Linked DNA regions of Streptomyces collinus Tu 365. Each later gene encodes a partner of the first gene's protein in a complex. Links are inferred from orthologs where the notes say so. Each region holds a gene or a part of one and is shown on either strand. Other genes may lie near its edges. The genes, in order: uvrA and mfd.

Region 1 (9,852 bases):
GCACGGTCATGTGCGGGAAGAGGTTGTACGCCTGGAACACCACGCCGATCCGGCGCCGCACCGCGTCCTGGTCGGCACGCGGGTCGGTGATCTCCTCGCCGTCCAGCCAGATCGCGCCGTCGTCGATCTCCTCCAGAAGGTTGGCGCAGCGCAGCAGCGTGGACTTGCCGGAGCCCGAGGCGCCGATCAGCGCCGTCACCGTGTGCGGGGCGACCTCCAGGCCGATGTCCCGCAGCACGACCGAGTCCCCGAAGGTCTTGCGGACGGACTCCATCCGCAGCACGGGCGCTTCGCCGCCGGGTGCCGTACTCATAGCGATCCTCCCTCGGGACTCACAGGGATCCTCCCTGGGCCCGCTGCCGGTCCATCCTGGCCGTCACCCAGTCCGTGAAGCGGGTCATGGGGATGGTCAGCGCCACGAACACCAGGCCCGCGACGATGTACGGCGTGTAGTTGAGACTGCGGCCCACGATGATGTCGGCCGCGCGTACGGCGTCGATCGCGCCGCCGATCGAGACCAGGCCGGTGTCCTTCTGCAGCGACACCAGGTCGTTGAGCAGGGGCGGCACCTGACGGCGCACCGCCTGGGGGAGCACGACGTACCGCAGGGCCTGCCGGTTGGTCAGGCCCAGCGAGCGGGCCGCGGCGCGCTGCGAGGGGTGGACGGACTCGATGCCGGCGCGGAACACCTCGGCCACGTACGCCGAGTACGTCAGGGTCAGTGCCGTACCGCCCAGCAGTACCGGATCGACCGTCACGCCCTGCAGCCGCAGGGCGGGCACCCCGAGGACCACGATCATCAGATTGATGATCAGCGGCAGTCCGCGGAAGAAGTCGGTGTACGCCGCCGCCAGCGCGCGCAGCGGGAAGAACACCGGGCCGCGCAGGGTCCGGGCGATCGCGATGAGCATGCCGAGGACCAGCACGGCGGCGCCGCAGACGAACAGGAGGCGGACGTTCAGCCACAGCCCGTCGAGGACCTTCGGCAGCGCCTCGCGCGCGTACTGCGCGCTGAAGAACGTCTCCTTGGTGCGCGGCCAGCCGGGGGCGTTGACGACGACCAGGTAGAGCACGACGGCGGTGACCAGGGTGGAGAGCGCGGCGACGGCCGTGGCGCGGCGGGCGCGCGCCCTCTTGTGGCGCTCGCGCTCCAGCCGCCGTGCGGACGGCGTGTAGCCGTCCGTGGCGCCCGGGACCGGGTCCCCGGCGCCGCCGGTCATGTCGCCCTCGTCGTCCGCTCCCTCCCGCGCGGACTCGCCTTTGGTGACCGTCACTTGAGCACCGGCGCGTCGACGGCGTCGGAGAGCCACTGCTTCTCGATCCTCGCCAGGGTGCCGTCCTTGCGCAGGGCGTCGACGGCGCCGCTCACGCACGAGGTCAGCGCGCTTCCCTTGTCGAGCACGAGCCCGAACTGCTCGGGCGCGGCGCCCTGGTTCTCGAACTGGCCGACGATCCGGGCGTCGGTCACCTCGGCGGAGGTGATGTAGAACGCGGTGGGCAGGTCGGTGACGACGGCGTCGACCTGACCGTTCTTCAGGGCGGACTTGGCCTGGTCGTTCTTGGCGTACACCGCGGCCTGCTGCTTCGGCTTCACGACGTCGGTGATGTAGTCGAGGCTGGTGGTGCCCACCTGGGCGCCCAGCTTGAGGTTCCTCAGGTCCGCGATGCTCGTCGCCTTGGCGGCCTTGCCGCCCTTGAGCGCGATGACGGCCTGGCGGACGTCGTAGTAGCCGGAGGAGAAGTCCACGGCCTTCTTGCGCTCGGTGCTGATCGACACCTGGTTGATGTCGAAGTCGAAGGTCTTCGCACCGGGCGCGAACGCCTTGTTGAAGGGGACGCTCTGCCAGACCACCGCGCCGCGGCCGTAGCCCAGTCGCTCGGCGACGGCGTAGGCGACGGCGGACTCGAAGCCCTTGCCGTTCGCCGGCTTGTCGTCCTTGAACCAGGGCTCGTAGGCCGGTTCGTCGGTCGCGACGGTCAGCTTCCCGGACGTCTTGGTGGCCAGCTTGCCCGGGGCGCAGCTCTTCGCGGCGGACCCCGACGAGGAGGTCGTCGCCTTGTCCTCGGGCTGCGGAGCACAGCCGACGGCGGTGGCGAGCAGGGCTATGGTCGCGGCGGATACCGCGCGGCGCAGGGCGCGAGGGGCAGGGTGCATGGCGGGAGATTGGCAGCGAACCCCCTGTTTGTCCAGGTCACGGGGGTAACTGTCCGCATGGTGGGAACGGTGTTGCAGCCGTGTGAACCGCGCACCGCCGTGCGGCCGCCCCGGCCTGGGCCGCCGGTCGAGGGCGGGGTTGGAGACCGGCGGCCCTGCCGCTCAGGAGCCGTCATCCTGTGCGGGGCCATCACCAGTTGACCTCCTGGCGGCACGCGCCGGGAGCGCGCACGGGTGTCCGGCGCGTGCGAACCGTTCACACCGGGCGCGTTCGGGGGAGTGCGCGGCCGGGCGTGGTCTCCGGTGAGCGCCCGTGGTGCGCCCGGTGTGCGGGGACCCCGCGTCGCGCGGGCGCCGTTGTCACCAGCCGCGCGCGTGCCACTCGGGGAGATGCGGCCGCTCCGTGCCCAGGGTGGTGTCATTCCCGTGTCCCGGGTACACCCACGTCTCGTCCGGCAGCACGTCGAAGATCTTCGTCTCGACGTCGTGGATCAGGCTTGCGAACGCCTTCGGGTCCTTGTGGGTGTTGCCGACGCCGCCCGGGAACAGGCAGTCGCCGGTGAACACGTGGGGGTGACCGTGCGGGTCGTCGTAGACCAGGGCGATGGAGCCCGGGGTGTGCCCGACGAGATGACGCGCGGTGAGTTCCACCCGCCCCACCCTGATGACGTCCCCGTCGTCGACCAGGACGTCGGTGGGCACCGGGATGCCGGGCGCGTCCTCGCGGCCCGCGTAGGTGCGGGCGCCCGTGGCGGAGACGACCTCGGCGAGCGCCTGCCAGTGGTCGCCGTGCCGGTGCGTGGTGACGACGGACGCGATGCCGTCGTCACCGATCATGCCGAGCAGGGTGCGCGCCTCGTTGGCGGCGTCGACGAGGAGTTGCTCGTCGGTGGCCCGGCAGCGCAGCAGATAGGCGTTGTTGTCCATCGGGCCGACCGCGATCTTGGTGATCATCAGGTCTTTCAGCTCGTGCACGTCCGCCGGTCCGCCGACCTTGACCTCTCCGCTGTACGTCATGGCGGCAGCCTATAGCGGAGAGGGGCCGGCGGACCGGCGTCGCGCTACAGCGGCGGCAGCGTCGGCAGAGCGCCGCCCGTGGTCTTCAGCGCCTCGCCCTCGCGGCGCCCGGCGAGCCAGCCGAGCAGGTCCGCGGGGGTGCCGTCGACCGTCACCTCGGGCTCGGCCGCCGCGCGTCCCGTGCTCCACGCGCGCGTGCCCGCCGTGACCCGGGTCGCCGGGACGTCGGGGTGGCCGGAGAACCGCTGCGTCAGGAAGTCGATCTCGCGCTCGGTGAACTCGGCCGGAAGATCCTCCAGCTCGTAACCGACCCCCAGGTCGACGTGGTGCAGCTCGACCTCGATCCACCGCCGGAACGGCACGCGGGCCGCGGCGTCGGTGACCCCGTTGCGCAGTTCCACCGTGCGCCCCCAGTCCGCCGGCGCGGCCCCGGTGGCCTCGAAGCGGGCCGCGCTCTCGCGCACGTCGGCGAGCTGGACGTCCAGGGGGCGCGGGGCGTCCCGCTCGATGTCGGCGTCCCGGGCCTCGGCGCTCGGGTACATCGGGCGGCCCCCGAGGACGTTCACGAGGGCGTCTGCGTTGCGGGCGAGGTGGGCGAGGACGTGACCGCGGGTCCAGCCGGGCAGGCGTGACGGCTCGGCGAGCGAGGCGTTGTCCAGTTCGGCGACAGCGCTGAGGAGCCGCTCGGTCGCGTCATGTACACATGCCAGGTCATGAGCGTGATCAATCATGGGCCTGACATTAGCCTCACCACACCTTCGGGTGAAGGTGGTGAAGCCCGCCCTTAAATCGAATGCCCGTGCTATATCGTCGAGAGTGGCGTCGGGCATGAAAGAGAGCCGGGGATTGTTATGCATCCCGGAATCCGACCGGCGTTGTCAGTGGCTCCCCCTAGTCTCGAAGAAGCACGGGGGCTCCGGCCCCTGTCACTTCTCTCAAGAAAGGTGCGGACCGGCGTGGCCGACCGTCTCATCGTCCGTGGCGCGCGTGAGCACAATCTGAAGAATGTCTCGCTCGACCTGCCTCGCGACTCGCTCATCGTCTTCACGGGCCTCTCCGGGTCGGGCAAGTCCTCCCTGGCCTTCGACACGATCTTCGCCGAGGGGCAGCGGCGGTACGTCGAGTCGCTCTCCTCGTACGCCCGGCAGTTCCTCGGCCAGATGGACAAGCCGGACGTCGACTTCATCGAGGGCCTGTCCCCGGCGGTCTCGATCGACCAGAAGTCGACCTCGCGCAACCCGCGCTCGACGGTCGGCACCATCACCGAGGTCTACGACTACCTGCGCCTGCTGTTCGCGCGCATCGGCAAGCCGCACTGTCCCGAGTGCGGGCGTCCGATCTCGCGCCAGTCGCCCCAGGCCATCGTCGACAAGGTGCTGGAGCTGCCCGAGGGCAGCCGCTTCCAGGTCCTGTCGCCGCTGGTGCGCGAGCGCAAGGGCGAGTTCGTCGACCTCTTCGCCGACCTGCAGACCAAGGGCTACTCCCGCGCGCGTGTCGACGGCCGGACCATCCAGCTGTCCGACCCGCCGACCCTGAAGAAGCAGGAGAAGCACACCATCGAGGTGGTCATCGACCGCCTCACGGTGAAGGACACCGCCAAGCGCCGCCTCACCGACTCCGTGGAGACCGCCCTCGGCCTGTCCGGTGGCATGGTCGTGCTCGACTTCGTCGACCTGCCCGAGGACGACCCCGAGCGCGAGCGCATGTTCTCGGAGCACCTGTACTGCCCGTACGACGACCTGTCCTTCGAGGAACTGGAGCCCCGCTCCTTCTCCTTCAACTCGCCCTTCGGCGCCTGCCCCGAGTGCACGGGCATCGGCACGCGCATGGAGGTCGACCCGGAGCTGATCGTCCCGGACGAGGACAAGTCCCTGGACGAGGGCGCCATCCACCCCTGGTCCCACGGACACACCAAGGACTACTTCGGCCGTCTCATCGGCGCCCTCGCGGACGCCCTCGGCTTCCGCACGGACATCCCCTTCGCCGGGCTGCCGCAGCGCGCGAAGAAGGCCCTGCTCCAGGGACACAAGACGCAGATCGAGGTCCGCTACCGCAACCGGTACGGCCGCGAGCGCGTGTACACCACGCCCTTCGAGGGCGCGGTGCCCTTCGTCAAGCGCCGGCACAGCGAGGCCGAGAGCGACGCCAGCCGTGAGCGCTTCGAGGGCTACATGCGCGAGGTGCCCTGCCCCTCCTGCGAGGGCACGCGCCTGAAGCCGATCGTCCTCGCCGTCACGATCATGGAGAAGTCGATCGCCGAGGTCGCCGCGATGTCGATCAGCGACTGCGCGGACTTCCTGGGCGAGCTGAAGCTCAACGCCCGCGACAAGAAGATCGCCGAGCGCGTCCTGAAGGAGGTCAACGAGCGGCTCCGGTTCCTCGTCGACGTCGGCCTCGACTACCTCTCCCTCAACCGCGCGGCCGGCACCCTGTCCGGCGGCGAGGCCCAGCGCATCCGGCTGGCCACCCAGATCGGCTCCGGTCTCGTCGGCGTCCTGTACGTCCTGGACGAGCCGTCCATCGGCCTGCACCAGCGTGACAACCACCGGCTGATCGAGACCCTGGTCCGGCTGCGCGACATGGGCAACACGCTCATCGTCGTGGAGCACGACGAGGACACGATCAAGGTCGCCGACTGGATCGTGGACATCGGCCCCGGCGCGGGTGAGCACGGCGGCAAGGTCGTGCACAGCGGCTCCCTGAAGGAACTGCTGGCGAACACCGAGTCGCAGACCGGCCAGTACCTCTCGGGTCGCAAGGCCATCCCGCTCCCGGACGTGCGCCGCCCCCGCGACCCGTCCCGGCAGCTCACCGTGCACGGCGCCCGGGAGAACAACCTCCAGGACATCGACGTGTCCTTCCCGCTGGGCGTCTTCACGGCCGTCACGGGCGTGTCCGGATCCGGCAAGTCGACGCTGGTCAACGACATCCTCTACACACACCTGGCCCGTGAGCTGAACGGCGCGCGCAACGTCCCCGGACGGCACACGCGCGTGGACGGCGACGACCTCGTGGACAAGGTCGTGCACGTCGACCAGTCGCCGATCGGCCGCACCCCGCGGTCCAACCCGGCGACCTACACCGGCGTCTTCGACCACATCCGCAAGCTGTTCGCCGAGACCACCGAGGCGAAGGTGCGCGGCTACCTGCCCGGACGCTTCTCCTTCAACGTCAAGGGCGGCCGCTGCGAGAACTGCGCGGGCGACGGCACGATCAAGATCGAGATGAACTTCCTGCCGGACGTCTACGTCCCGTGCGAGGTGTGCCACGGCGCCCGGTACAACCGCGAGACCCTGGACGTCCACTACAAGGGCAAGTCCATCGCCGACGTGCTGAACATGCCGATCGAGGAGGCCACCGACTTCTTCGAGGCCGTCCCGGCCATCTCCCGGCACCTGCGGACGCTCAAGGACGTCGGCCTCGGGTACGTGCGGCTCGGTCAGTCCGCGACCACCCTGTCCGGCGGCGAGGCGCAGCGCGTGAAGCTCGCCAGCGAACTGCAGAAGCGCTCCACCGGCCGGACGGTCTACGTCCTGGACGAGCCGACCACCGGCCTGCACTTCGAGGACATCAGCAAGCTGCTGACGGTCCTCTCCGGCCTGGTCGACAAGGGCAACACGGTCATCGTCATCGAGCACAACCTCGACGTGATCAAGACCGCCGACTGGCTGGTCGACATGGGGCCGGAGGGCGGCGCCGGCGGTGGTCTCGTGGTCGCCGAGGGCACGCCCGAGGAGGTCGCCGGCGTTCCGGCCAGCCACACCGGCAAGTTCCTGCGCGACATCCTCGGCGCCGACCGCATCAGCGACGCGCAGCCGGTGAAGGCGTCCCGCGGCACGACGGCCCGGAAGACCGCCGCGGCGCGGTCGACGACGAAGAAGACGGTGACGGCCAAGGCCGACGGCAAGACGACCGGCAAGACGACCGGCAAGACCGCCGCCGTCACGAAGAAGGCGGCCCCGGCCAAGAAGACGACCCGGGCCCGCAAGGCCTGACCCGGGTCGGGCGACATGCTCTGACATGCCATCAAAAAAGCGGCGCCCCGCGGGAACTCCCCGCGGGGCGCCGCTCGTTCCCTCTACAGCCACCCCGGCCCCGCGCAGCGGCAGCCTCCACCGGTGTCACGAACCGCGGAGCCGGCAGCACCTTGACAACAGCATCGAGGAAATCCGCGAAGACCCCCGCCCCCCCCCGGCGTCCCTCTGCGTCCCCTCGGGTCCCCGGTTTGTGGTCGGCTCAGAGTTCTCCCAGCTCGCTCGCGAACGGCGGCTCCGCCCCGGCCCGGGAGCAGGTGATCGCGGCCGCGCGCGCCGCGAACCGCAGCAGCCGCTGCCAGCCGTCCGGTCCCAGGGCGGCCAGGCCCCGCGCGGACAGCGCGTCCTGGGCGCAGAGCCCGTGCAGCAGGGCCGCGTTCACGGTGTCACCGGCACCGATGGTGTCCACGACATCGACCTTCTCACCCGGTACGGAGTACTCCGCGCCGTCCCGGGTGAGGACGGTGAGGCCGTCCCCGCCCCGGGTGAGCACGACGGCCGACGGCCCCGCGGCCAGCCACTCGCGCGGAGTGCCGCCCAGCCACTCGGCGTCCTCCTCTGACAGCTTCAGCAGCGTCACCGAGGGCAGCCAGCCCCTGAAACGCGCCCGGTAGGCGTCCGCGTCCGGGATCAGCCCCGCCCGGATGTTGGGGTCGAGTGCGGTGAACAGGCCCTGTGCGGCGGCGGCCCGCATCAGCTCCTCATAGGCGCTCGCTCCCGGCTCCAGGACGAGCGAACAGGTACCGAAGGAGACCGCGCGCGTGCCGGCGGGAAGCGCGGCGGGAGTGGTGAAGAGACGGTCGGCGGTGCCGTCGACGTAGAAGGAGTAAGAGGCCGAGCCACCGCTGCCGACGGTGGCGACTGCCAGGGTGGTCGGCTCCGGGCCACGCTGCACACCCGACAGCTCCACCCCGGCCCTCCTCAGCCCGTCGAGCAGGGCCTCGCCGAAGGCGTCGTGCGACGTCCGGGAGCAGAACGCGGTCGGGGAACCGAGACGGCCGAGGGCCACGGCCGTGTTGTACGGGCCGCCGCCGAGCGCCGGCTTCAGGTCCGCGAGGGCACCCGGGCCGTGCGGTACCAGGTCGATCAGTGCCTCACCGGCGACGACGATCACGAGGTTGTTCCCTTCTCGGACAGCGTGGAGCGTGCGGATGATGCGGCTTTGCCGGCCAGGCCGCCCGGCACCGGGCCGGTCCCTTCGTCCCGGTCTCTCTCCCGGCCCAGGTCCCCGGCCGGCTCCTCCGGGCAGCCGCAGGAGGTGCGGTGGACGAGGGCGCAGGGCAGCCGTACGGTCCGGGCAGGCCGGCCGGGCGTGACGAGCCGGTCCAGCAGCACCCGGACGGCCTGGGCGCCGATCTCCCTGCTGGGCTGGGCGACGGCGGTGAGCCGCGGGGAGAACAGGTCGGCCCAGGCGAAGTCGTCGAAGCAGCACAGGGCGATGTCGTCCGGCACGGCCAGGCCCCGCCGTCGCAGGGCGCGCAGGGCGCCGATGGTCATGGCGTTGTTGGCGGTGACGAGTGCCGTGGGCGGCTCGGGACGGGCCAGCAGGGCGGCCGTGGCCCGCTCGGCGCCGGACGACTCCGAGTTTCCGGACACCACCAGGTCGTCGTCATGGGGGAGGCCCGCCGAGGTGAGGGCCCGCCGGTAGCCGGCGATCCGCTCGGTCGTGGTGCTGAGCCCGGGCAGGCCGGCGACGAGGCCGATCCGCCGATGGCCGAGCGCGGTGAGATGGCCGACGAGCCGGGCCATCGGCTCGACGTTCTCGGCGCAGACCTGATCGGGGCCATCGCGGTTATCGGGGCCGACGCGGCCATCGGCCGCCTCCTCGCCACCCGTGAGCACCCGGTCCAGGAACACCGTGGGCACGGAGTGGCGGGCGAGGTAGTCCACGAGGGCGTGCGGGTCGGCGGAGGGAGCGACGATCATGCCGTCCACCCGGCGCTCGTGGAGCAGTTGGACGACCTTGCGCTCGTGCACGGGGTCGTCGTGCGGGTCGGCGATGAGCAGGCCGTAGCCGGCTTCGAGGGCCGCGGCCTCCACACCTTGGAGGATCTCCGTGAAGTACGGGTTGCTGATCGCCGACACCGCCAGACCGATGGAGCGGGTCCGGGAGGTCACCAGCGAGCGGGCGAGGGTGTTGGGCGTGTAGCCGAGGGCGTCGACGGCGTCCAGCACCGCCTGACGGGTGTGGGGCAGCACCGGGCGCGTGCCGTTGAGCACGTGGGAGACGGTCGCGACGGAGACACCGGCGCTCCGGGCGACGTCGGCCATGGTCGGCATCGGCGTTCCTCCCTGCGTCGCGACGGAGCCGTCGGCCCGGAAAGCTACCCCAGGCAGACGCCCCGCGTAAACGCTTGCGCAAGCGTTTACGCGCTCCGGTTCCACCCGTGTCGGCGGACCGCTCCCCTCCGTATCGGCGTACCGCCCGCCCGTGTCCGCCCGTATCCACCCCTCCCGCCGGAAGCCCGGCCGACTTGCCCCGGTATCGTGCGGCTCGCACGCCCCCGATCCGTGGAGTCCTGATGCCTGCCCGTTCGTCCGCGAGCCGTCGTACCGTCCTTCGAGGGGCCGCAGCGGCCCCGGTCGCCGGGCTCGGACTGGCCGCCTGCTCCGCCCCGGGCGGCGCCACGGCCGACGCCACCCCGA
Region 2 (10,365 bases), 1.4 Mb from region 1 along the record:
TCGCCCGGTTCGGTCAGCACGGCCTCCTCGTCGCTCTCCGGAAGCGTCCCGGAGGGCGCGGTCCCGGCGAGCACGTCGTGGTCGGTGAGCACGGGCACGCGCGTGTGGCCGCCGGTGCCGCCGGTGCGCAGCACCAGCGCGCCGCCGCGCGCGAGTTCGCCGACGGTGGTGAGCGGCCGGCGCGCGGGCGCCACCGGTTCGGCGGGCGGCGGGGTGAGGTCGGCGGTCAGCCGCAGGGTCACGCCGAGGCGTTCGCGCACCGCCGTGAGCTGTTCGACGCCGTCGGCCGGCCCGGACGGCGGCAGGTGCCGGGCGGGCGCGAGGTCCACGTCGTCGTCGAGCAGTTCGATGACCGGTACGGCACGTGCCAGGCCCGGCCGTTCCGCCGACCGTTCCCCGCGTGCGAAGGCGCGCCAGGCCTCCAGGACGGCGTCCCGCACCGCCTGCCAGTCCGGGCCGCCGCGCGCCTCGCCCGCGAACCGCCCGGTGTCGGCGAGCAGCACCTCGGGCGCCGCGGGCGTCCGGCCCGGCCTGCGCAGCACCCACAGGTGGAGCGGGATGTTGTACGGCGGTGCCGCGCCGACCGGCAACGCGACCACGGCCCGCAGCGCGCCCCGGCGCAACAGGTCGGCGCGGATCCGGCGCCCGGACCGGCGGGAGGCGGCGGCCGGCGGCATGAGCAGGACGGCGGTGCCCTCGTCGGCCAGGCGGGCCAGCGCGTGCTGGACCCAGGCCAGCTCGGACTCGGTGCGCGCGGGGAAGCCGTACTCCCAGCGGGGGTCGTAGGCCAGTTCGTCGTGGCCCCAGTTGCGCTCGTTGAACGGCGGATGGCACAGGACGGCGTCGGCCCGCAGCCCGGGGTGGGCGTCGCCGCGCAGGGTGTCGCCCGCGGCGGCGCGGACGGTGGCCCGGGACCGCAGGGCGAGGCGCAGCGCGGTCAGCGCGGCGAGGTCGGCGGAGCTGTCCTGGGCGTACAGCTCCTGGTCGGGGCGCGGGTCCACGGCGCGCAGCAGAGCGCCGGTGCCGCAGGCCGGGTCCAGGACGGTGCGGGCGGGTCCGGCGAGGTCGGCCATCAGCCGGGCCAGCTCGGCCGGGGTGAGCGTGTACTGGCGCGGGTTGGCGTCCAGGTGCCGGCCCAGCAGGAACTCGAAGGTCTGCCGCGCCCCCGTCCCGGCGGCCAGCTCGGCCGCCCCGCGCAGCAGGGGGGCGGAGGCGAGGAGCCGGTCGCCGGCCGGGACGGGGATCGCGGGGGCCGGGGCCGCTGGGGCCGGGGCCGCGGGGGTGGCGGGGGCGGGCGGGGTCGCGCCGGGCGCGGCGGGTACGGCGGCGGGCGCGGGGGTCGCCGTGTGCTCGGGGGTCACGGCGTGCGCGGGGCTCGCGGCGGGTGCGGTCGCGGCGTGCGCGGGGCTCGCCGGGGGCGTCTGGCCGGTGTTCACAGCGGGCCCGCCGCCCCTCGCCGGCGAGGGGGCTCCGGCCTCGCCGGTGTGAACACCACCCCCTCCGGTGTGAACACCGGAGGCGTTCGGGGCACCGAAGCGCGGGGTGAGCACCTGCTCCAGGGCACCGGGCAGCAGCTCGGCCAGCCGCTCGTCGGAGCCCGCGCTCACGTCGAGCCAGACGGTGGGGCGCTCATGGATGAGCAGCAGGACGCAGCCCGTGTACGCGAGGGCGGTGACCGGGCCCTCCGGATGCCCGGCGAGCTGCTGCCAGACGCGTTCACGCAGCGGGACCTCGGCGAGCTTGCCCTGCCGACGCAGCCACGCCTCCACCTCGGCGAGCGCGAAGGAGGGGCTGGTCTCGGTGCCGCCCACCGGCTTGGGGAAGTCGGCGTGCCGGCGACGCCAGTTGCTGACCGCCGCCCGGCCCACTCCGGCGAGCCGCGCGATACCGGCGGCGGTCACCTCTGTCGCGTTGTCCTGCACCGGCCCAGCTCCCCTCGTCCCGCGTGTGCGCCGAGCATACCGGCGTACACACGATCACGGCATTCACGACCGTGTACTCGACTCCAAGTGTGAACCGTGTTGACTCGGTTCACAGGCTCTGGTCTCATTGACCCAGCGAACGAGCGGCTGGCCGGAGGGGGCGGCCGTCGTGCCGGAGGGGGTCCGTCATGGGCATGAAGGGCAAGATCGCGTTCCGCGCCGTCGTGGGGGTCGTGGTCATCGGAGTCGTGTCGGCGAACGCCGGCACCGACGGCAAGGGCGGCGGCACGGGCACCGGGGGCAAGGGTTCCGCGGCACACCACGCCGACGACGACGTGACCGGCACGGCCGTGGTCACCGTCCGCGCCACGGACGCCTACTTCAGGACGACCGGCTGCGGCGACCGGAAACCGACGGGCTGACCCCGGGGGGTCACCGCTCCGCCTCGCCCGACACCTCCGCCCGACACCTCGTCCGGCACGCTCGTTCGCGCCTCACTTCACCTCACTTCACCTCATTTCACTTCTCGCAGCAAGGAACTCCCATGCGCCGTACCGCAATCGCCGCCCTCTGTCTCGCCGCCGCGGCCACCGCGGGGCTCACCGGCTGCCACTCGGGGCAGGACAAGGCGGACGGCAAGCCGAAGGGCCCGTTCGCCGGGCTGAGCGGCGGGCAGATCGCCGACCGCGCGCTGAAGGCCACCACGGGTGCCTCGTCGCTGCGGATGAAGGGCGACGTCGCCGACGACGGGAGCAAGGGCACCATCGCCCTCGACATGGCCCTGAACAAGAAGGGCGAGTGCGCCGGCACCATGAGCATGGGCGGTCAGGGCAAGGCCGACCTGGTCAAGACCGGCGACACCGTCTACATGAAGTACGACGAGGCGTTCCTGCGCGCCCAGAGCGACGGCGAGTCCAAGGCGGACACCGACGCCGCCGTCGGCATGCTGGCCGGCAAGTGGGCCAAGATGGCGGTGAAGGGGCAGGACGCCAAGGACATCGCGGGCTTCTGCGACCTGGACTCGGTCCTCGCCGGCGCGGACGACGTCAGCTCGGACGCCACCCGCGGCAGGACCGCCACCGTCGACGGCACCCCGGCGATCGTCCTGCACGAGAAGGACGGCAAGGACCGGTACACGCTGTACGTGGCGACCGAGGGCAAGCCCTACCTGCTGCGCGTGGACAGCTCCTCCGGAGCGAAGGAGCCGGTGCACCTGTCCTTCACCGACTACGAGAAGCCGGTCCCGGCGCGGAAGCCGGCCGGGAAGGTCGTCGACCTGGACGCCCTGGGCGGCTGAGCCGGACGGCGGCCCGCGCGGCCACCTCGACGTCCCCGCGTGTGCCGAAGGGCAGGCCGGCCCAGCGGCGCCACTCGTCCAGGGAGGCGCCCACGGTCATGGAGGCCGGGGCGACGCAGTCGGGTACGGGCCGGGGAACCGGATTCGGGACCGCCCACCTTGGCCCACCCGGGCTCGCCCGGGTGGGCCCACCCCGTCCGGTTCACCGCGCCCGGCTCACCCGTCGCGGCTCACCGCGCCCGGAACCGCTTCGGTGCCTCGGTCGGGTTGCCGCCCGACGGGAGCTTCTGGTCCGGGCAGGTGGCGAGGACCTTCTTCATCGCGGCCTTCTCGGCGGCGGTGACCCACAGCTCGTACTTCTTCTTCACGGCCACCTGGGCGGCCACGTAGGAGCAGCGGTAGGACTTGTTGGGCGGGACCCAGGTGGCGGTGTCTCCGTCGCCCTTGCCGCGGTTGGTGCTCGCGTCGACCGCGATGAGGTTGAGCGGGTCGTTGGCCAGGGCTATCCGCTTGCCAACGGTCCAGTACTTCGCGCCCTTCTGCCAGGCGTCCGACAGGGCGACGACGTGGTCGATGTCGACCTGGCTGCGGCCGCGCCGGTAGGTGATGTCCTTGCCCGAGTACGGGTCCGGCTCCAGCAGGCCGTAGCTGACCTTGCAGGTGCCACCGGTGAACCTCACCTCCTTCAGGTCGCGCTTGAGTATGTCGTCGCGGGTGTCGCAGGAGTTGGAGTCGGTGTCGGCCCAGGCGGTGCCGAAGCGCTCGCGCGCGTAACCGGTCTTCGGGGCCCGTCCCTTGACGGTCAGCGCGTCGGCGGCGGCCAGGGCCGCTCCCCCGCGCCCGGTCTCCCGCGGACCGGAGGATCCCGTGATCTGCCCGTTCTTGCAGCCGGTCACGGCGACCGCCATGACGGCCACCAAGGTGATCGTCCCGCCCCTCAGACGCGTCACGGTGCGCCCCCCTCGCTCGCGCCGGCCGCCGTGCTGTTCGGGCGGACCGTTCCTGCTTCCACGGTAACGGGCCGACGGCGTCCAGCAGATGGTCCGATAAGGGGGTCAACCAGGGCAAGAAGGACGTGACTTGTCGTGAGCGGCGACGCGGGGAGCGGGGCGGTACGGCCGAAGCCCCGGATCCGGTGGATCCGGGGCTTCGGTGGTCATGACGCCGGCGGCGGTCGCCGGGGAGCGCCGGTCAGGGCCGGCCGGGCGTCACGAGCCGAGGATCGAGGCGAGGAACTCGCCCACCCAGCCGAGCAGTTCACGGCCGACGAGCGGCTTGCCGCCGACCTTGGCGGTCTTCGGGCGCGGAACCAGCACCTGGTGCACGGACGGCTTGATGACCGTGCCCGGGTACAGCCGCTTGAGGCGCAGCTCCTGAGACTCGCGCAGCTCGACCGGGGCGAACCGGATGTTGGTGCCCTGGAGCACGACCTCGCCGACGCCGCACGCGCGCGCCAGCATCCGCAGCCCGGCCACCAGCAGCAGGTTCTCCACCGGCTCGGGCAGCTTGCCGTAGCGGTCGGTGAGCTCCTCGCGGACGGCCTTGACGTCCTCCTCGGAGTTGGCGGAGGCGATGGCGCGGTAGGCCTGCAGGCGCAGCCGCTCGCCGGGCGCGTAGTCGTGCGGGACGTGCGCGTCGACGGGCAGTTCGATCTTGACCTCGAGCGGCGGCTCCTCCTCGATCTCGCCGGTCTCCAGCTGCCGCCGGTAGTCCGCGACGGCCTCGCCGACCATGCGGACGTAGAGGTCGAAGCCGACGCCCGCGATGTGCCCGGACTGCTCGCCGCCGAGCAGGTTTCCGGCGCCGCGGATCTCCAGGTCCTTCATCGCCACGTACATGCCCGCACCCATCTCGGTGTGCTGGGCGATGGTGGCGAGCCGCTCGTGCGCGGTCTCCGTCAGCGGCTTCTCCGGCGGGTAGAGGAAGTACGCGTAACCGCGCTCCCTGCCGCGGCCGACGCGGCCGCGCAGCTGGTGCAGCTGGGAGAGGCCGAAGGTGTCGCCGCGCTCCACGATCAGCGTGTTGGCGTTGGAGATGTCGATGCCGGACTCGACGATCGTGGTCGACACCAGCACGTCGAACTTCTTCTCCCAGAAGTCCACGACGACCTGCTCCAGCGCGCCCTCGGACATCTGGCCGTGGGCGGTGGCGATGCGTGCCTCGGGGACGACCTCGCGCAGCCGCGCGGCCGCCCGGTCGATGGACTCGACCCGGTTGTGGATGTAGAAGACCTGTCCCTCGCGCAGCAGTTCGCGCCGGATGGCCGCGCCGATCTGCCGCTCCTCGTACGGCCCGACGAAGGTGAGCACCGGGTGCCGTTCCTCGGGCGGGGTGGTGATCGTGGACATCTCGCGGATGCCGGTGACCGCCATCTCCAGGGTGCGCGGGATCGGGGTGGCCGACATGGTCAGCACGTCGACGTTGGCGCGGAGCTTCTTCAGCTGCTCCTTGTGCTCGACGCCGAAGCGCTGCTCCTCGTCGACGATGACCAGGCCGAGGTCCTTGAACTTCGTCTCCGAGGAGAACAGGCGGTGGGTGCCGATGACGACGTCCACCGCGCCGTCCTTCAGGCCCTCCAGAACGGCCTTGGCCTCGGTGTCGGTCTGGAACCGGGACAGGGCCCGCACGTTCACCGGGAACTGTCCGTACCGCTCGGAGAAGGTGCCGTAGTGCTGCTGCACCAGCAGGGTGGTGGGGACGAGCACGGCGACCTGCTTGCCGTCCTGCACGGCCTTGAAGGCGGCGCGGACCGCGATCTCGGTCTTGCCGTAGCCGACGTCGCCGCAGATCAGGCGGTCCATCGGGACCGACTTCTCCATATCCTCCTTGACCTCGGCGATGGTGGTGAGCTGGTCGGGGGTCTCCGCGTACGGGAACGCGTCCTCCAGCTCGCGCTGCCAGGGGGAGTCGGGGCCGAAGGCGTGGCCGGGGGCGGCCATGCGGGCGCTGTAGAGCTTGATCAGGTCGGCGGCGATCTCCTTGACCGCCTTCTTGGCGCGCGCCTTGGTCTTGGTCCAGTCGGCGCCGCCGAGGCGGTGCAGGGTGGGTGCCTCGCCGCCGACGTACTTGGTGATCTGCTCCAGCTGGTCGGTGGGGATGTAGAGGCGGTCGCCGGGCTGGCCGCGCTTGGCGGGGGCGTACTCCACGACCAGGTACTCGCGGGTGGCGCCCTGCACGGTGCGCTGCACCATCTCGATGTAGCGGCCGACTCCGTGCTGCTCGTGCACGATGTAGTCGCCCGGCTCCAGGGTGAGCGGGTCGATCGTCTTGCGGCGGCGGGCCGGCATGCGGGCGCCGTCGCGGCCGGCGGCCTTCTGGCCGGTGAGGTCGGTCTCGGTGAGGACGGCGATCTTCAGCGCCGGGTCGACGAAGCCGTAGTCGATGCAGCCGCAGGCCACGTGGACGACGGAGGGGCTGATCTCGCCGAGGTCGACGTCCAGGCGGGCGGCGATGCCCTCGCCGCCGAGCACCTCGACGGTGCGGGCGGCCGGGCCGTGGCCCTCGGTGACGTAGACCGTGCGCCAGCCGTCGGCGAGCCAGCCCTTGGTGTCGGCGAGCGCCCGCGCGGTGTCGCCGCGGTAGGTCTCGGTGGCGTGCATGCCCAGCTTGAGGGTGCCCGCGTCCAGCTCCTCGTCGGCGGCGAACGGCGAGATGGACCACCACATCATGTCCAGTTCGCGCGCGCGGTCGCGGACGTCGGCGATGGACCACAGGGAGGCGGCGCCCACGTCGATCGGGGCGTCGCCGCCGCCCGCGGTGGCCGCCCAGGACGCCTGGAGGAACTCCTGGCTGGTGGCGACGAGGTCGGCGGCGCGGGTGCGGACCCGCTCCGGGTCGCAGACCACGGCCATGGCGCCCTTGGGCAGGACGTCGAGGAGCAGTTCCATGTCGTCGACGAGGACGGGGGCGAGGGACTCCATGCCCTCGACCGCGATGCCCTCGGCGATCTTGTTGAGCAGTTCGCCCAGCTCCGGGTGCTCCTCGGCGAGGGCGCGCGCGCGGGCGCGCACGTCGTCGGTGAGCAGCAGCTCGCGGCAGGGCGGGGCCCACAGGCCGTGCTCGGCGACTTCGAGGGAGCGCTGGTCGGCGACCTTGAAGTAGCGGATCTCCTCGACGTCGTCGCCCCAGAACTCGATGCGCAGGGGGTGTTCCTCGGTGGGCGGGAACACGTCCAGGATGCCGCCGCGCACGGCGAACTCGCCGCGCTTCTCGACCAGCTCCACGCGCGCGTAGGCGGCGGCCGCGAGGGCCTGCACGATCTCGTTCAGGTCGGCGGTCTGGCCGGTCCTCAGCGCCACGGGCTCCAGGTCGCCGAGGCCCTTGACCTGCGGCTGGAGCACGGAGCGCACGGGCGCGACGACGACGGAGACCGGGCCGGTCTCGGGGTCGTCGGGGCGGGGGTGGGCGAGGCGGCGCAGGACGGCGAGGCGGCGGCCGACGGTGTCGCTGCGGGGGCTGAGCCGCTCGTGCGGGAGGGTCTCCCAGGAGGGGTACTCGACGACGCCCTCCTCGGGCAGCAGCGAGCGCAGGGCCGCCGCGAGGTCCTCGGCCTCGCGGCCCGTCGCGGTCACGGCGAGCACCGGGCGGGCGGCCTCGCGGGCGAGGGCGGCGACCGCGAAGGGGCGGGCGGCCGGGGGACCGACGAGGTCGACGTGCATGCGGTTGCCGTCCGCCGCCGCCTCGATCGCTTCCGCGAGGGCGGGGTCCTTGACGACGGCGTCGAGCAGACCGTGCAGGCTCATGGAGGAGGCTTTCCGTCCGGGTGTGGGCAACGCGAAGAGCCCGACTCGGGTGAGGGCCGGGGGGTCTCCAGCCTACGTCGCCGGGCTCGCGGGCGCCCGAGCCTGTGGACAACTGCGGACCGGTGGAGGACCCGGGGAGCGCGACGACCCGGTGCCGGGAAGTCCTGGCAGGACTTCCCGGCACCGGGTCTTCCCCCGCAACCCCCGTGTGCGGTGGCCGTGCCGTCGGGCTAGTCGGTCGCGATGGCGTTCAGGACGTTCATCCGGCCGGCCCGGAAGGCCGGGACCAGGGCGGCGAACAGGCCCACGAAGGCCGAGGCGACGAAGACGGTGATGATGGTCGGCCACGGGATGTCCAGGACCTTCAGGCCCTCCAGCGCGAGCAGCTTCTGGGCGGTGGCGCCCCAGCCCATGCCGAGGCCGAGGCCGAGCAGGGCACCGAAGACGGCGATCACCACGGACTCCAGGCGGATCATGCGGCGCAGCTGGCGGCGGGAGAGGCCGATCGCCCGCATCAGGCCGATCTCGCGGGTGCGCTCGACCACGGAGAGGGCGAGGGTGTTCACCACGCCGAGGATCGCGACGATGATCGCGAGCGCCAGGAGGCCGTAGATCATGTTGAGGAGCTGGCCGATCTGGTCCTTCAGCGCCTTCTTGTAGTCGGTCTGGTCGCGCACGGTGTACTGCGGGTAGGCGTGCAGGGCCTGCTTCAGCGCCTTGTAGGCGGCCGCCTGCTGCCCGTCCTTCGCGGTGGCGAAGACCAGCTGGTCGAGCGGCATCTTGTCGGCGGGCACGTACTTCGCCAGGGTGGCGATGGAGGTGTACATGGCACCCTGGTCGATCACCTCGTCGCTGCTGGTGACGGCGCGGACGGTCAGGTGGGCCGTGGAGCCGTCCTTGAAGGCGACGGTGATCTTCGAGCCGAGGTGGATGCCGTGGGCCTTGGCGAACTTCTCGTGGACCGACATCGAGTCGGGCCGGTAGGCGTCCTCCAGGTTGCCCGCGACGGTCTTCTTGCGCAGGTCGCGTGCGTAGGTCGGATCGGCCGCGGTGATGTCGGTGTCCTTGAGGGTGCGGCCGTCGGGGGTGGTGTAGTCGGCGACGGTGCTGCGGTACTCGGTGACCCGCGCCAGGCCCGGCGTGGCCTTGACGGCCTTGACGGCCTGCGGGTTGATGACCTGGCCGTGGTCCTCCTGGATGATGAAGTCGGTGCCGACGGTCTTGTCGAGCTGGTCGGTGGCGGAGGCCACCATGGAGGAGCCGACCACCGACAGGCAGGCCACCAGGGCCAGGCCGATCATCAGGGCGGCGCCGGTGGCGCCGGTGCGGCGCGGGTTGCGCAGCGCGTTGCGCTCGGCCATGCGTCCGACGGGGCCGAAGACCCGCAGGATGACGGCGCCGAGGACGCGGATCAGGCCGGAGGCCAGCAGCGGGCCGATGACGACGAAGCCGATCAGGGTGAGCACCACGCCGAGGCCGAGCCAGGCGGAGCCGCCGGTGGCCTTGTCGGCGGTGCCGGCGACGTACAGGCTCGCGGTGCCGGCGCCGGTGAGGACCAGGCCGATCACGGCCCGGACGATCCCGGCCCGGGCGTCGGCGGGGGCGCCGGCGTCGCGCAGGGCGGCCATCGGGGAGACCTTGCCGGCGCGGCGGGCCGGCAGGTAGGCGGCGAGGACGGTGACGACCACGCCGAGCAGCAGGCCGAGCGCGGGGGTGGTCCAGGCGACGGTCAGGTCGTCGGTGGACAGGTGCATCCCCATGCTGCCCATGAGCTTCATCAGGCCGACGGCGATGCCGACGCCGGCGCCGACGCCGAGCGCGGAGCCGATGACGCCGAGCAGCAGGGCCTCGACGAGCACGGACCGGTTGACCTGGCGGCGGGAGGAGCCGATGGCGCGCATCAGGCCGATCTCGCGGGTGCGCTGGGCGACCAGCATCGAGAAGGTGTTGATGATGAGGAAGATGCCGACCAGGAAGGCGATCCCGGCGAAGCCGAGCATCGCGTACTTCATGACGTTCAGGAAGCTCTCGACGTCCTTCTGGTTGGCGTCGGCGACCTCCTTGGCGGTCTGCACCTTGTAGCCGCCGCCGAGGGCGGCGCTCACGTCCTTCTTCAGCCGCGCGTCGGTGACGCCCTTGGCGGCGGTGACGTTGACGTTGGTGTACACGCCGGTGCGGCCGACGAGGGTCTGCTGGGCGGTCTTCGTCTCCAGGTAGAAGATGGCCGCGCCGGGGTTGGTGACGGTGAAGGTGGCGATGCCGGACACGCGCGCGTGGTGCGTGCCGAGGGCGGTGATCACGCCGATGTCGTCACCGAGTCCGAGGTGGTGCTTCTTGGCGGTGTCCGCGTCGAGCATGACCTGGCCCGCGTCCTTCGGCGCCGTGCCGGAGGTGATCTTCATGG

Evidence for each region.
Region 2: the proteins of uvrA (region 1) and mfd are in contact, whole or in part, in a crystal structure (PDB 4DFC), measured with the Escherichia coli proteins. The link is inferred for Streptomyces collinus Tu 365 from one-to-one orthologs.

Annotation. Positions count from the first base shown.
Region 1 is NC_021985.1:2,375,158-2,385,009, reverse strand. What follows is about bases 3,750-7,367. They hold uvrA (excinuclease ABC subunit UvrA), read left to right. Parts: upstream 3,750-4,128; coding sequence 4,129-7,167; downstream 7,168-7,367. Other genes in these bases: B446_RS10145 (maleylpyruvate isomerase family mycothiol-dependent enzyme), read right to left, coding at 3,750-3,903. Outside these bases: B446_RS10165 (amino acid ABC transporter ATP-binding protein), read right to left, coding at 1-313; B446_RS10160 (amino acid ABC transporter permease), read right to left, coding at 333-1,274; B446_RS10155 (ABC transporter substrate-binding protein), read right to left, coding at 1,271-2,155; B446_RS10150 (MBL fold metallo-hydrolase), read right to left, coding at 2,516-3,172; more of B446_RS10145, read right to left, coding at 3,217-3,749; B446_RS10135 (carbohydrate kinase family protein), read right to left, coding at 7,409-8,320; B446_RS10130 (LacI family DNA-binding transcriptional regulator), read right to left, coding at 8,317-9,486; B446_RS10125 (Rieske (2Fe-2S) protein), read left to right, coding at 9,729-9,852. UniProt on the Escherichia coli protein: The UvrABC repair system catalyzes the recognition and processing of DNA lesions. UvrA is an ATPase and a DNA-binding protein. A damage recognition complex composed of 2 UvrA and 2 UvrB subunits scans DNA for abnormalities.
Region 2 is NC_021985.1:3,731,298-3,741,662, forward strand. What follows is about bases 4,228-8,358. They hold mfd (transcription-repair coupling factor), read right to left. Parts: upstream 7,962-8,358; coding sequence 4,428-7,961; downstream 4,228-4,427. Other genes in these bases: B446_RS16130 (ABC transporter permease), read right to left, coding at 8,192-8,358. Also shown: B446_RS16105 (N-6 DNA methylase), read right to left, coding at 1-1,922; B446_RS16110 (hypothetical protein), read left to right, coding at 2,111-2,344; B446_RS16115 (hypothetical protein), read left to right, coding at 2,467-3,219; B446_RS16120 (HNH endonuclease family protein), read right to left, coding at 3,450-4,169; more of B446_RS16130, read right to left, coding at 8,359-10,365. UniProt on the Escherichia coli protein: Couples transcription and DNA repair by recognizing RNA polymerase (RNAP) stalled at DNA lesions. Mediates ATP-dependent release of RNAP and its truncated transcript from the DNA, and recruitment of nucleotide excision repair machinery to the damaged site.